Regions from separate parts of the Caballeronia sp. AZ7_KS35 genome, predicted to be linked through region 2. Evidence: riboswitches for the same ligand, from Rfam matches in the RefSeq annotation. Region 2 holds a riboswitch; the other holds the start of a gene.

Region 1 (5,539 bases), on a different contig from region 2:
CGCGCCCCATCCCGATGCGATCACGACACCCGTCAGCAAGAGCCTCGGCGATGCGTCCTGTCCGCTTTGCCACAAGTCCTTGCGCGCGAGTCCGAGGACCAGTACGATCGATGCGAACGCGCCCGCGCAAGCCGCGATATCGACGCCCCACCACGGCAGCGACCCGAGCATCGCGGCAAGCGCGAAGGTTGCCGCGCCGCCGGATACGCCGAGCACGTACGGTTCCGCCAGCGGATTGCGCAACAGCACTTGCAGCAGCGCGCCGGCGAACGCGAGCAATGCGCCCGACGCGAAGCCCGCGAGCGCGCGCGGCAGACGCAAGGTCAGCACGATGTCATCGGCGATATCGGGCGTCGCCGAGTGCGCGTGAAAGAGCGCGCCGATCGCGCGCGATACGGGCAATGCGACGCTGCCCATCGCGAGCGACGCGACCAGCACGACGAGCGTCGCTGCGCCGAGCGCGATCCAGATCGCGGTGGCGCGGCTCGCGTCCATCGCGCGCGGACGTTCAGCCACGCGGCTCACGACGGATGCCAGCCCAACGTGATGTACGCGCCGCGTCGTGGCGTGTTGTACGAGTAGGCAAGTTCATAGTCCTTGTCGAACAGGTTGTCGATGCGCGCCGTGACGTACCACGACTTCGAGATGTCGTAGCGCGCCGACAGATTCACGATGCCGTAGCCCGCGAGCGTCGAATTGTAATCGCTGCGTTGACCGCTCACGATCCATTCGCCACCGACGCGCCACGGCCCGATCGTGCGATGCGCCGTCAGCGTCGCGAAATGCCGCGCGCGCCGCGTCAAATCCTCGTGATTCGTTTCGTCGACGGGATTCTGGAACGTGACGCCCGTGCGCACATCCGTTGCGCCGACGTGCCCCGCCCACGATCCCTCGATGCCCTGCACCTTCGCGCGCCCGACGTTCTGCGCGACATAGTAGAAGCCGCCGTCGGACACGTAATCGATCAAATTCGAATAGCGCGTCTGAAAAAGCGTCACGCGCACCACGCCGAGCGCATTCGATGCGTACTGCAACGCCGCCTCGACCGAATGACTCCGCTCCGGCTGAATCGACGGATTACCGCTCAGCGGATAGTAGAGATCGTCGAAGCTCGGCGCGCGAAACGAGGCCGAATAGCTCGCGCTCGCCTTCCAGTGCGCGTCGAAGTTATACGCGTAGCCCAGATAGTAGCTGTTCGCGCCGCCGAAATCGGAATACTGATCGCGGCGCAGATTCGCCTGCAACTCGTTCGCGCCGATGTGCCCCACGTAACCCGCGAACATCGAATTCACATGACGGTCGGGCGCGCTGAACTGATCGGAATCGAGCGTCTGATCGAGATGCTCGTAGCCGAAGAGCAGCTTGTGCGCGTCGCTGATCCGCACGTCGTTCTGCCACGTATATTGCCGGTTCTCCGAATCGAAACGGCTCGTATAGACGCCGTTCTGCTCGATGTTCGCGCGGTCCTGTCCCTGCGCGATCGTGAAGTGCGTCGTCCAGTTATCCGTGACGCGGCCGTTCGCGAACACCGACGCCGAGCGCACGCGATCGTGCGTTTCGTTGATATCGGTCGGCTGGCCATAGGCATCGTCGAAACTGTTGATGCCGTTCGATTGCAGGAAGCGCACGCCCGCGTCCCACTTGTCGCTGAACTCGTGACGCAGCGTCGCCGCGACGCTCTCGTTCAGATAGCCGTTCGCGTTCGGATTGGCGCCGGGCGCGATTCCCGGATCGATCGACGAGAAGCCGTCGGTTTTCTCGCGCGAGACGTTCACGCTGAAGGTCGTGCGGCCGTCCTTGTCGAGCGCGCCGCTCACGCCCGCCGATTGCCGCTGCGTGTGATAGCTGCCGTACTCCGCCTCGAAGTTGAAGCGCGGCGGATGCGCCTCGCCTTCCTTCGTGAAGATCTGCACGACGCCGCCAATCGCATTCGATCCATAGAGTGCCGACACGTTGCCGTTCACGACCTCGACGCGCCCGATCTGGTCGAGCATCAATTGCGATAGCTGTGCCGCGCCGAGCGACGCCGATTCGACGCGCACGCCGTCGATCAGCACGAGCGATTGCGACGACGCCGCACCGCGTATGAAAAGCCCCGAGTTCGAGCCCGGTCCGCCGTTGCGCGTGATCTGCACGCCGGGCGCGAGCGCGACGAGTCCGAGCGCGTCGCTTGCGTTTGCATCGGCGATGTCCTGCTCGTCAAAAAGCGATGTCTGCGGAATCGATTCGGCAAGCGGCTGCGGCGCGCGCGTCGATGTGACGACGACGGGCGCAAGCGTTTGCGTGCTGTCTTCCGTCTGGGCCGCCTGTGCAGCGCCGGCGAACGGCAAGGCGCCGATGGCCGCAACGAGCGCGCCATGACGGGAGAGACCGCTTCTGAGCGCGGCCAGTGGCAATACCATGTGTGAAGTGTTCCGTTTCGCGTGAGCGCGACCCCGCTCCCCGCGAGGACGATGCGCGACGAACGCACCGCGCCATGCGCGCCGATGCGTCGGACTCCGGCCGGTATCCGGGCTGGCGATCAATCGTCTCGCCTTCCCGCGCATGGCGCGCAGTGGCATCGACACGTTTCTTGCAGTCGCGCGCGTGCGACGAATTTCGACACGCTCGCGCGGCAAAAACGCGCATGAGACGACTTGCAACTTGCGTTGCGGTCGCTTACCGTTGCGGGGGCAGCACAGGTTGGCTCGTCGTCGATTGCGGCGACTTCGCTCCCTGTTTCCCGTTTGACTGCATCCACGAGATCCGCGGATGCGAGCACCAAAAGTGCGGCAAGTGTAGGAGCGCGGTTCGGGGCCGTCAAGAAAACCGCGCGGGCAGACTGGCGCGGCGCATGACGAATCGAACGAGAAGCGAAAGAGAAGCGGCCGGCCTGTCATCACGAGCGTTGCGGGGCGCTCGCGTTTTCTGCACACGAATGCATCGCGACATGCGCTTGATTCGAAGGATTAAGCGCTAGATCGCGTGTTGTTACGTCTCGAAACGAGACATTTATCGGAAGCTCCGTTGAACCGCGCTAAAATGCGAGGTCTTTAGAGGACGCAGCACATGCTCAACGAACTCGAATCACTGTCAGGAAACATCGGCCGGCTGATCCAGATCAGCGAGCGCCACAAGCAGGCGCATCAAGCGCTGCAGGAACAACTCGAACAGCTGCGCGCCGACTATGCGAACGTGCAGGCCGAGCTCGCGCAAGTGCGCGAAGAGCGCGATACGCTGCAGTCCGAACGCGATTCGCTGTCCGCGAAAATCGACGACGCGCAAATCCGCCTGAACGCGATTCTCGAAAAGCTGCCGCGCGGCAAGTCCGCGCAACATGCCGAGTCCGACAATCAACTCGATCTCCTCGAAGCCGATTCCCGGGAAGCACATGAAACGGAATTGCACGGCGAGCATCATCAGGGAGAGAAGGCATGACGACCACGCAGATCGAAGTATCCATTCTCGGGCAGCCGTATCGTCTCGCGTGCTCGCCGGAAACCGAAGGCGCATTGCGTGAAGCCGTCGCGCGCGTCGACGCCGAAATGAACAAAGTGCGCAATGCAAGCAGCGTGCGCGGCACGGATCGCATCGCGGTGATGGCGGCGCTTTCGCTGGCGTCGGAATTGCTTAAGCTGCAGGACAGCGTGCGTCACGGCGAGGCCTTCCCCGCCGAAGAAATCCGCCGCACGATGCACTCGATGAACGAGCAATTGGGCGCGGTCATTGCGCAACACGAAGCGCAATAAGGCAGATGCGCGTCGAGTCAATCAGCGCGCAATGTCAATCGAAAAAAGAAACTGCCGAAGTAGCGTGAAGAGGCTGCAGAAGGCAAACGATTGGTGTAGAGTGACGTTTCCCTGCCTGGTACGCCAAGGTCATATATTCCTTGAACCAATGCTACATTGGCACGGTTGCGGAACCTTGCAGCACGGGCGCGCGCGTCGCTAGTCCGATGTACCCGAAGTGTTGCTTACCGCGACCAATCTTGAACCCAGGTTCAGGATGCCGGCCTAGCGGCTGTGGCGGGGACCTCATTCAAGAAACGGCATCGGTTTTTCCGATGCCGTTTTCGTTTGTCCCTGCCGTTCGCTCTTCGATTCATGCACACGACCATGCGCTACTGGCTGATGAAGTCCGAACCGGACGAAGCGAGCATCGATCATCTCGCGCACGCGCCGAAAAAAACCTTGCCGTGGACGGGCGTACGCAACTATCAGGCGCGCAACTTCATGCGCGATCAGATGCAGATCGGCGACGGCGTGCTCTTCTATCATTCGAGCTGCCCGGAGCCGGGCATCGCGGGCATCGCGAAAGTGTGCTCGACGGCGTATCCGGATCCCACGCAATTCGATCCGAAGAGCGATTACTACGATCCGAAATCGACGCAGGAAACGCCGCGCTGGATGCTCGTCGACGTGAAGTTCGTGAAGAAGACGCCGCTCATATCGCTCGCCGCGTTGCGCGAACATCCAGAGCTTGCCGACATGCAAGTGCTCGCGCGCGGCAACCGGCTCTCGATCACGCCCGTGACCGAAGCGCAATGGCGATTTATTACCGAGCACCTCGTCTAACAAGGAACTTACGACTTCACGACTGCGACTAAATCCCGTCGCACGTACGCGATGTCACGGAGTCCTTCGATGCTCAATAAGAAAACCGCCGCCGCCTTCGCCCTGCTCGCGATGTCCGGTGCCGCGCTTACGTTGTCTCAAACCGCCGCTGCGCAGACGGTGATGACGCAGCCACAGCCCTCGGGCGTGCTCTCGCTCTCCGCACAAGCGAGCGCGCAAGTGCCGCAGGATGTCGTCAACATCACGCTCTTCTACGAACAGGAAGCGGCCGATCCGTCGTCGCTCACCAGCACGCTCAATCAGCGCGCCGAGGCCGCGTTACGCGAAGCCAAAGGTGTCGACGGCGTGACCGCGAAGAGCGGCTCGTTCACCGTCTATCCGTCGACGGATCGCGACGGCAAGATTTCCGCGTGGCGCGGGCGCACGGAAGTCGTGCTCGAATCGCATGACTTCGCGGCGGCATCGAAGCTCGCGGGCAAGATGAGTTCGTCGATGCAAGTGGGTAGCGTCGCGTTCTCGCTGTCGCCCGAAGCGCAGCGCGCGGCCGAGCAAAAGCTCGTCTCGCAAGCCATCGATTCGTTCCGCAAGCAGGCGCAAAGCGCCGCGCAAGGCTTCGGCTACAGCAATTTCACGATTCGGGAAGTGAATGTCGGACGGAGCGGCGCGCAGCCGCGTCCCGTCATGATGATGCAATCGCGCGCGATGAGCGCCGATGCGAAGATGGCCCCGATCGCGATGGAAGCCGGCACGACCACGGTGACCGTCGACGTTTCCGGCTCCGTACAAATGGGACGCTAAACGTCGCTCCCGCTGTTCACGCGGGGCGGCGTTCGACCGCCCCGCTCTTTCCTCAAGCCTTTGCGGATTCGGGCGGCAGGCGCAGATTGCGCTTGTAGGCCCACACCATCATTACCACGCCGGCGACGATCATCGGCAGCGAAAGCCATTGGCCCATCGAGAGATTGAGCGCGAGCAAGCCGAGATAA
Region 2 (5,539 bases):
ATCGTCGCGCGCTCGACATACAACGCGCGATCGTCGAGGCCGAGTTCGCCCAGCACGCGCCGCACTTTCTCGAAGTTGCGGCCGAGCTTCATGATGACGGCCGCATCGGCTGCTTCGAGACGGCGCTTCAGATCGTCTTCAGGCAGCACGCCCGACAGCACCGACAGGCTCTGATTGCGATACACGAGCGGCACGCCGAGCACGGCCACGCCGCCGAGCATCGAGCACACGCCCGGCACGACCTCTGCATCGAAGCGTGCTGCGAGACGATCGTGCAGATACATGTATGAGCCGTAGAAAAACGGATCGCCCTCGCAGATCACGGCGACATCGCGTCCGGATTCGAGATGACCGGATATCGTGAGCGCGGCTTCGTCGTAGAACGCGCTGATGATCGTCTCGTAGCAGAGCGGCGGTTCGAGCGCTTCGGTCGTCACCGGATAGACGAGCGGCAGGCGCATCTGCGTATCGTCGAGATGCGATTCGATGATGCCGAACGCATTACCCTTCTTGCCCTTTGCGACGAAATACGCGACCACCGGCGCGGTCTTCAAAAGCCGCAGCGCCTTCACGGTGATCAGCTCCGGATCGCCCGGGCCGACGCCTAATCCAAAGAGACGTCCGCGCATCATTCGGCCTCCGAAGCAAGTGCGTTCACTGCGGCCGCTGCCATCGCGCTGCCCCCGCGCCGGCCGAGCAGCGCGACGAAGGGCACGCCGCGGCTATCGGCGGCGAGCATCGCTTTCGATTCCGCCGCGCCGATGAAACCGACCGGAAAGCCGAGAATGAGCGCGGGCTTCGGCGCGCCGGCATCGATCATGTCGAGCAGATGGAAGAGCGCGGTCGGCGCGTTGCCTATCGCGACGATCGCGCCTTCGAGTTGCGCACGCCATAGTTCGAGCGCGGCGGCCGAGCGCGTGTTGCGCATCGCGCGGGCGCGCTCGGGAATCGAGGGATCGCTCAAGGTGCAGATCACGCGGTTGTCGGCGGGCAAGCGCGCGCGCGTGATGCCCTCGGCGACCATGCGCGCATCGCACAGGATCGGCGCGCCTGCTGCAAGCGCCTTTCTTCCGATGCTGCCCGCGCCGGGCGAGAAGCGCAGATCGCTCACGATATCCACCATGCCGCACGCATGGATCAGCCGCACGGCGAGCTTCTCCAGATCGGCGGGAATGGCGGCGAGGTCGGCTTCGGCGCGGATCGTCGCAAAGGACTGACGATAAATCTCCGCGCCGTCGCGGATGTAGTCAAGCATCGGCATGGCTCCGGGCGAGCCGTTCGGCCGCCTCTTCGATGGTCAGATTGCGCGCGACGGCTCGTGCGTCGCGATGTAAGTCGTATCGTCCGGGCGCGACTGCGTAGAGCGTGACCGGAACCGGATGCGCCGCCGCGCACGAACGCTCGCAGCCGCTCAGATGCACCTGCGTCCCGTCATCCGAAGGCAGGAGCGCGGCGAGCCGGTGAGCATCGGCTTTGGTATCGGCACGGCTCTTTGCGCAGCGTTCCGAACCCGCGCACGCGATGAGGCGCGCGAGCGGTTTGTGCGCGCCGGTTGCAAGGCCGAGCGCGTGCAGCCCTTGCAGCATGTCATGCGCTGAATGCGCCGCGAGGCCGGGAATCAGCACGCTTTGCCACGGCGTCATCGTCAGGCGGCTTGCGCCGTGTGCGTCGGCGAGATTGGCGAGCGCTTCGAGCGTCGTCGCATCGAGACGGCCCAGCGGCGTTTGCGCACCCGCGTACCACGTCGCGCGATGCGGCTCCTCGTGCGCGCCGAGACGCAGCGATGCATCGGCGGGTGCGCGTGTCCATGTCGCGATATCGGCGTCGAAACGCAAGGCGTCGAGAAAGCGCGCAACGCCGATACGCGCAAGCAGATCGCGCATGCGATGTTCTTCAGGCGTCGCCAGCGCGAGAAAGCTGCGCAACACGTTCAGGACGAACATCACGAGATCGTCGCGCGAGATCGCGCCGAGCGCCGGATCGCGCATCGTTCCGGCGAGGCCGAATGCGAAGCGCGCGCCATCGTCGATGGCGGAAAGCCAAAGATCGTGCGGATGATCGAGCATCGCGAGGCGCTCGCCGGCGTCGAGCTGGAGCGCGAATTTCGGCGACAGCGCATGCAGCGACGCATCGGCCTGCATCGCATCGACGATCCGCGCGGCGAGCGCGCGCGTGCCGTCGTCCGCGAGCGGGCTCAGCATTACGTTGCGGATGTCGTCTGCGCCCGCCGTCGACGGGCCGAGGCCCGCGTCGAGGGCGATGTCGACGAGCGCGGCGTGGGCATCGTCGCGAATGCCGCGCAGTTGCAGATTCGCGCGATTGGTCACTTCGATCACGCCCGAGCCGTACTCGCGAGCCGCGCGCGCGACGGCCCGCGCCGCCCGCGTGCTCAACACGCCGCCCGCGAGACGCAGACGCGCAAGGCCGCCATCGCGCGCGGGCACGATGCGCATCAGGCCCGGGCATGCGGAAGCACGCGGCGTTGCGTTGAGCGATGAGCGGTCGAAAGAATTCAAAAGCGTGACCCGTTGGGCTTCGCGCGTGATGAGCGAACCGGTACACCCCGCCCGGTCGGCGTCGCGCGAATGCGTTGGGTCGGCAGGTCTCTTGGCTGGCAGGTCGACATTCGCGCCGGCCTTCCCGGTAAAAACCAGTGGCAGTGGAGCGCGGACTCGCTGCGTACAATTGCGGGGGCAGCCACAGTTTCGCTGTGTTCCCTTTTAAGCCCTCGGTCTCACGACCCCGGGCGCCGACGGACCTGTATTATGCCCGCTTTTATCGACCCTCCGAGCGCTTCCGGCATGTATCCGGGAACGCGATCGGAATCGCAGCAAGGAGACCGCGCATGTCGAACTGGCTGACCGTGGTGGGCATCGGCGAAGACGGCTGGCACGGACTTTCCCGCGCCGCGCGTCGCGCGCTTCTCGACGCCCAGTCGATCCACGGCGGCGAACGTCATCTCGCGTTGCTGCCGGATCGCATCGCCGCGCGCCGCATGCCGTGGCCGAAACCCTTTTCGCTCGATGCCGTGCTCGCCGACCGCGGCGACGGCAAAACGCGCATCTGCGTGCTCGCGAGCGGCGATCCGATGTGCTTCGGCGTCGGCGCGACGCTCGCGCGCGAAGTCGCCAACGGCGAAATGCGCGTCATTCCCGCGCCGTCGTCGCTGTCGCTCGCGGCGGCGCGCCTGTGCTGGGCGCTCCAAGACGCCGTCTGCGTATCGCTCGTCGGGCGGCCGGCGGCGTCGCTGCTCGCGAATCTGCATCGCGGCGTGCGCCTCATCGTGCTGAGCGCGGACGGCACGACGCCCGCCGCCGTCGCCACGCTTCTGACCGCGCATGGTTTCGGCGCGAGCCGCATGACCGTCTTCGAGCATCTCGGCGGCAGCGACGAACGCCGCATCGACGAGCGTGCCGACGACTGGCGCGAGCCCGTCGTTGCCGCGCTCAATCTCATCGCGATCGAGTGCCGGACGCACGCCGGCCACGCCGGGCCGCCGCTCACGCCCGGTCTCGCCGACGACGCCTACCGCCACGACGGCCAGTTGACGAAGCGCGACGTGCGCGCCGTGACGCTCGCGCGCCTCGCGCCGCAGCCCGGCGAACTGCTGTGGGACGTCGGCGCGGGCTGCGGCTCGATCGGCATCGAATGGATGCGCGCGCATGGCGCGTGTCGGGCGATCGCGATCGAAGCGAACGAGAGCCGTCAGCGTCTCATCGAATACAACCGCGATGCGCTCGGCGTGCCCGCGCTGCAACTCGTCAGAGGCGAAGCGCCCGCCGCGCTCGACGGCCTTCCCGCGCCGGACGCGGTGTTCATCGGCGGTGGATTGACGGTGCCGGGCCTGCTCGATGCGTGCTGGGCGCGTCTGCGTCAGGGGGGGCGGCTCGTCGCCAATGCGGTGACGCTGCAAAGCGAGGCGGCGCTCGTCGAATGGCGCGCGCGCCACGGCGGCGAGCTGACGCGCATCGGCGTCGCGCAGGCGGAACCGCTCGGCAGCTTCGACACGTGGCGTCAGGCGCTGCCGATCACCGTCCTGCACGCGAGCAAACCGTGATGCGTCATGCGTGAAGAGACGCCGGAGAAAGCCGCGCCGCTGCGCAGCGGCTACACGACAGGAAGCTGCGCGACCGCGACGAGTCTCGCGGCCGCGCGCCTCTTGCTGCTCGGTGAGACGAGCGAGCGCGCGGAGATCGTCCTGCCGAAGGGCCAGCGCGTGACGATGATGCTTTCGTTCTGCCGCCGTTTACCCGATGAAAGCGCCGCCGCCGAAGCCGGCGTCATCAAGGATGCGGGCGACGATCCCGACGTCACGCACGGTGCGCTCGTGTTCGCGCGCGTGCGACTGTCGGAGGAACCGGGCGTGCGCTTTCATGCGGGCGCGGGCGTCGGCACGGTGACGCGCGCGGGCCTCGCGCTCGCCGTCGGCGAACCGGCGATCAATCCGATGCCGCGCAAGATGATGACCGAGCATCTCGACGCGCTCGCAAAAAGCGTCGGCTATCGCGGCGGTTTCGACGTGACCATCGGCGTGGAGAACGGCGAAGCGCTCGCGCAGAAGACGATGAATCCGCGCCTCGGCATCGTCGGCGGATTGTCGATACTCGGCACGACCGGCATCGTCAGACCGTTTTCGTGCTCGGCGTACATCGCGTCGATTCATCAGGGCATCGATGTGGCGCGGGCGAACGGGTATCGGCATATCGCCGCGTGCACCGGCAACCAGAGCGAGGACGCGATGCGCGCGCGCTACGGCCTGCCCGACATCGCATTGATCGAAATGGGCGATTTCGTGGGCGCGGTGCTCAAGCATTTGCGCCGCGCGAGCGTCGACAAGCTGAGCCTGTGCGGCGGCTTCGGCAAGCTGTCCAAGCTCGCGGCGGGGCATATGGATCTGCACAGCCGCAGTTCGAGCATCGACTTGCCGCTGCTCGCCGTCTGGGCCGCCGATGCGGGCGCGAACGCCGAACTGCTGGCGTCGATGCGCGCGGCCAACACGAGTCAGGAAGCGCTCAAGCTCGCACGCGCGGAAGGCATCGCGCTCGGCGATATCGTCTGCCGACGCGCGCGCGATGTCGCGCTCGACGTGCTGCCGCCAGGCATCGAAGTCGAGACCTTCGCGATCGACCGGCGGGGCAATATCGTCGGGAGCGCGGCATGACGCGCGTGCTGCTGCTCGGCGGCACCGGCGATGCGCTCGCGATCGCGCGTGCGCTTCCTGCGACGCACGTCTACAGTCTCGCGGGCCTCGGGCGCGTGCCGGGCGATCTGGCGTGCACGGTGCGCGTCGGCGGTTTCGGCGGCATCGACGGGCTCGTGCGATATCTGCGCGACGAGCACATCACGCTCGTCGTCGATGCGACGCATCCCTATGCCGCGCAGATGAGCCGCCACGCGTTCGATGCCTGCGCGCTCGCCGACGTGCCGCTCTGGGCGGTGCGCCGTCCCGTATGGCAGCCGCAGGCGGGCGACGACTGGCGCGAGGCGTCGGACTGGCGCGAGATCGTCGAATGCATCGCGCCGTTTCATCGGCCGCTTT

The links. A riboswitch is a leader RNA that binds a small molecule or an ion and turns the genes downstream of it on or off. The one in region 2 is predicted to bind cobalamin.
Region 1: another riboswitch for cobalamin. It lies ahead of NCT05_RS04255 (TonB-dependent receptor domain-containing protein); the one in region 2 lies ahead of cobG (precorrin-3B synthase).

What each region holds. Positions count from the first base shown of each region.
Region 1 is NZ_JALQDV010000001.1:888,612-894,150, reverse strand. It holds gene NCT05_RS04260 (FecCD family ABC transporter permease) at 1-525, opposite strand, end outside; gene NCT05_RS04255 (TonB-dependent receptor domain-containing protein) at 522-2,402, opposite strand; cobalamin riboswitch at 2,484-2,781, opposite strand; gene NCT05_RS04250 (ATPase) at 3,049-3,417, shown strand; gene NCT05_RS04245 (cell division protein ZapA) at 3,414-3,728, shown strand; RNA gene ssrS (6S RNA) at 3,834-4,015, shown strand; gene NCT05_RS04235 (EVE domain-containing protein) at 4,095-4,553, shown strand; gene NCT05_RS04230 (SIMPL domain-containing protein) at 4,623-5,351, shown strand; gene lgt (prolipoprotein diacylglyceryl transferase) at 5,404-5,539, opposite strand, start outside.
Region 2 is NZ_JALQDV010000032.1:109,460-114,998, reverse strand. It holds gene NCT05_RS20280 (precorrin-2 C(20)-methyltransferase) at 1-632, opposite strand, end outside; gene NCT05_RS20275 (precorrin-8X methylmutase) at 629-1,255, opposite strand; gene cobG (precorrin-3B synthase) at 1,248-2,516, opposite strand; cobalamin riboswitch at 2,581-2,769, opposite strand; gene cbiE (precorrin-6y C5,15-methyltransferase (decarboxylating) subunit CbiE) at 2,846-4,057, shown strand; gene NCT05_RS20260 (cobalt-precorrin-5B (C(1))-methyltransferase) at 4,064-5,161, shown strand; gene NCT05_RS20255 (cobalt-precorrin-6A reductase) at 5,158-5,539, shown strand, end outside.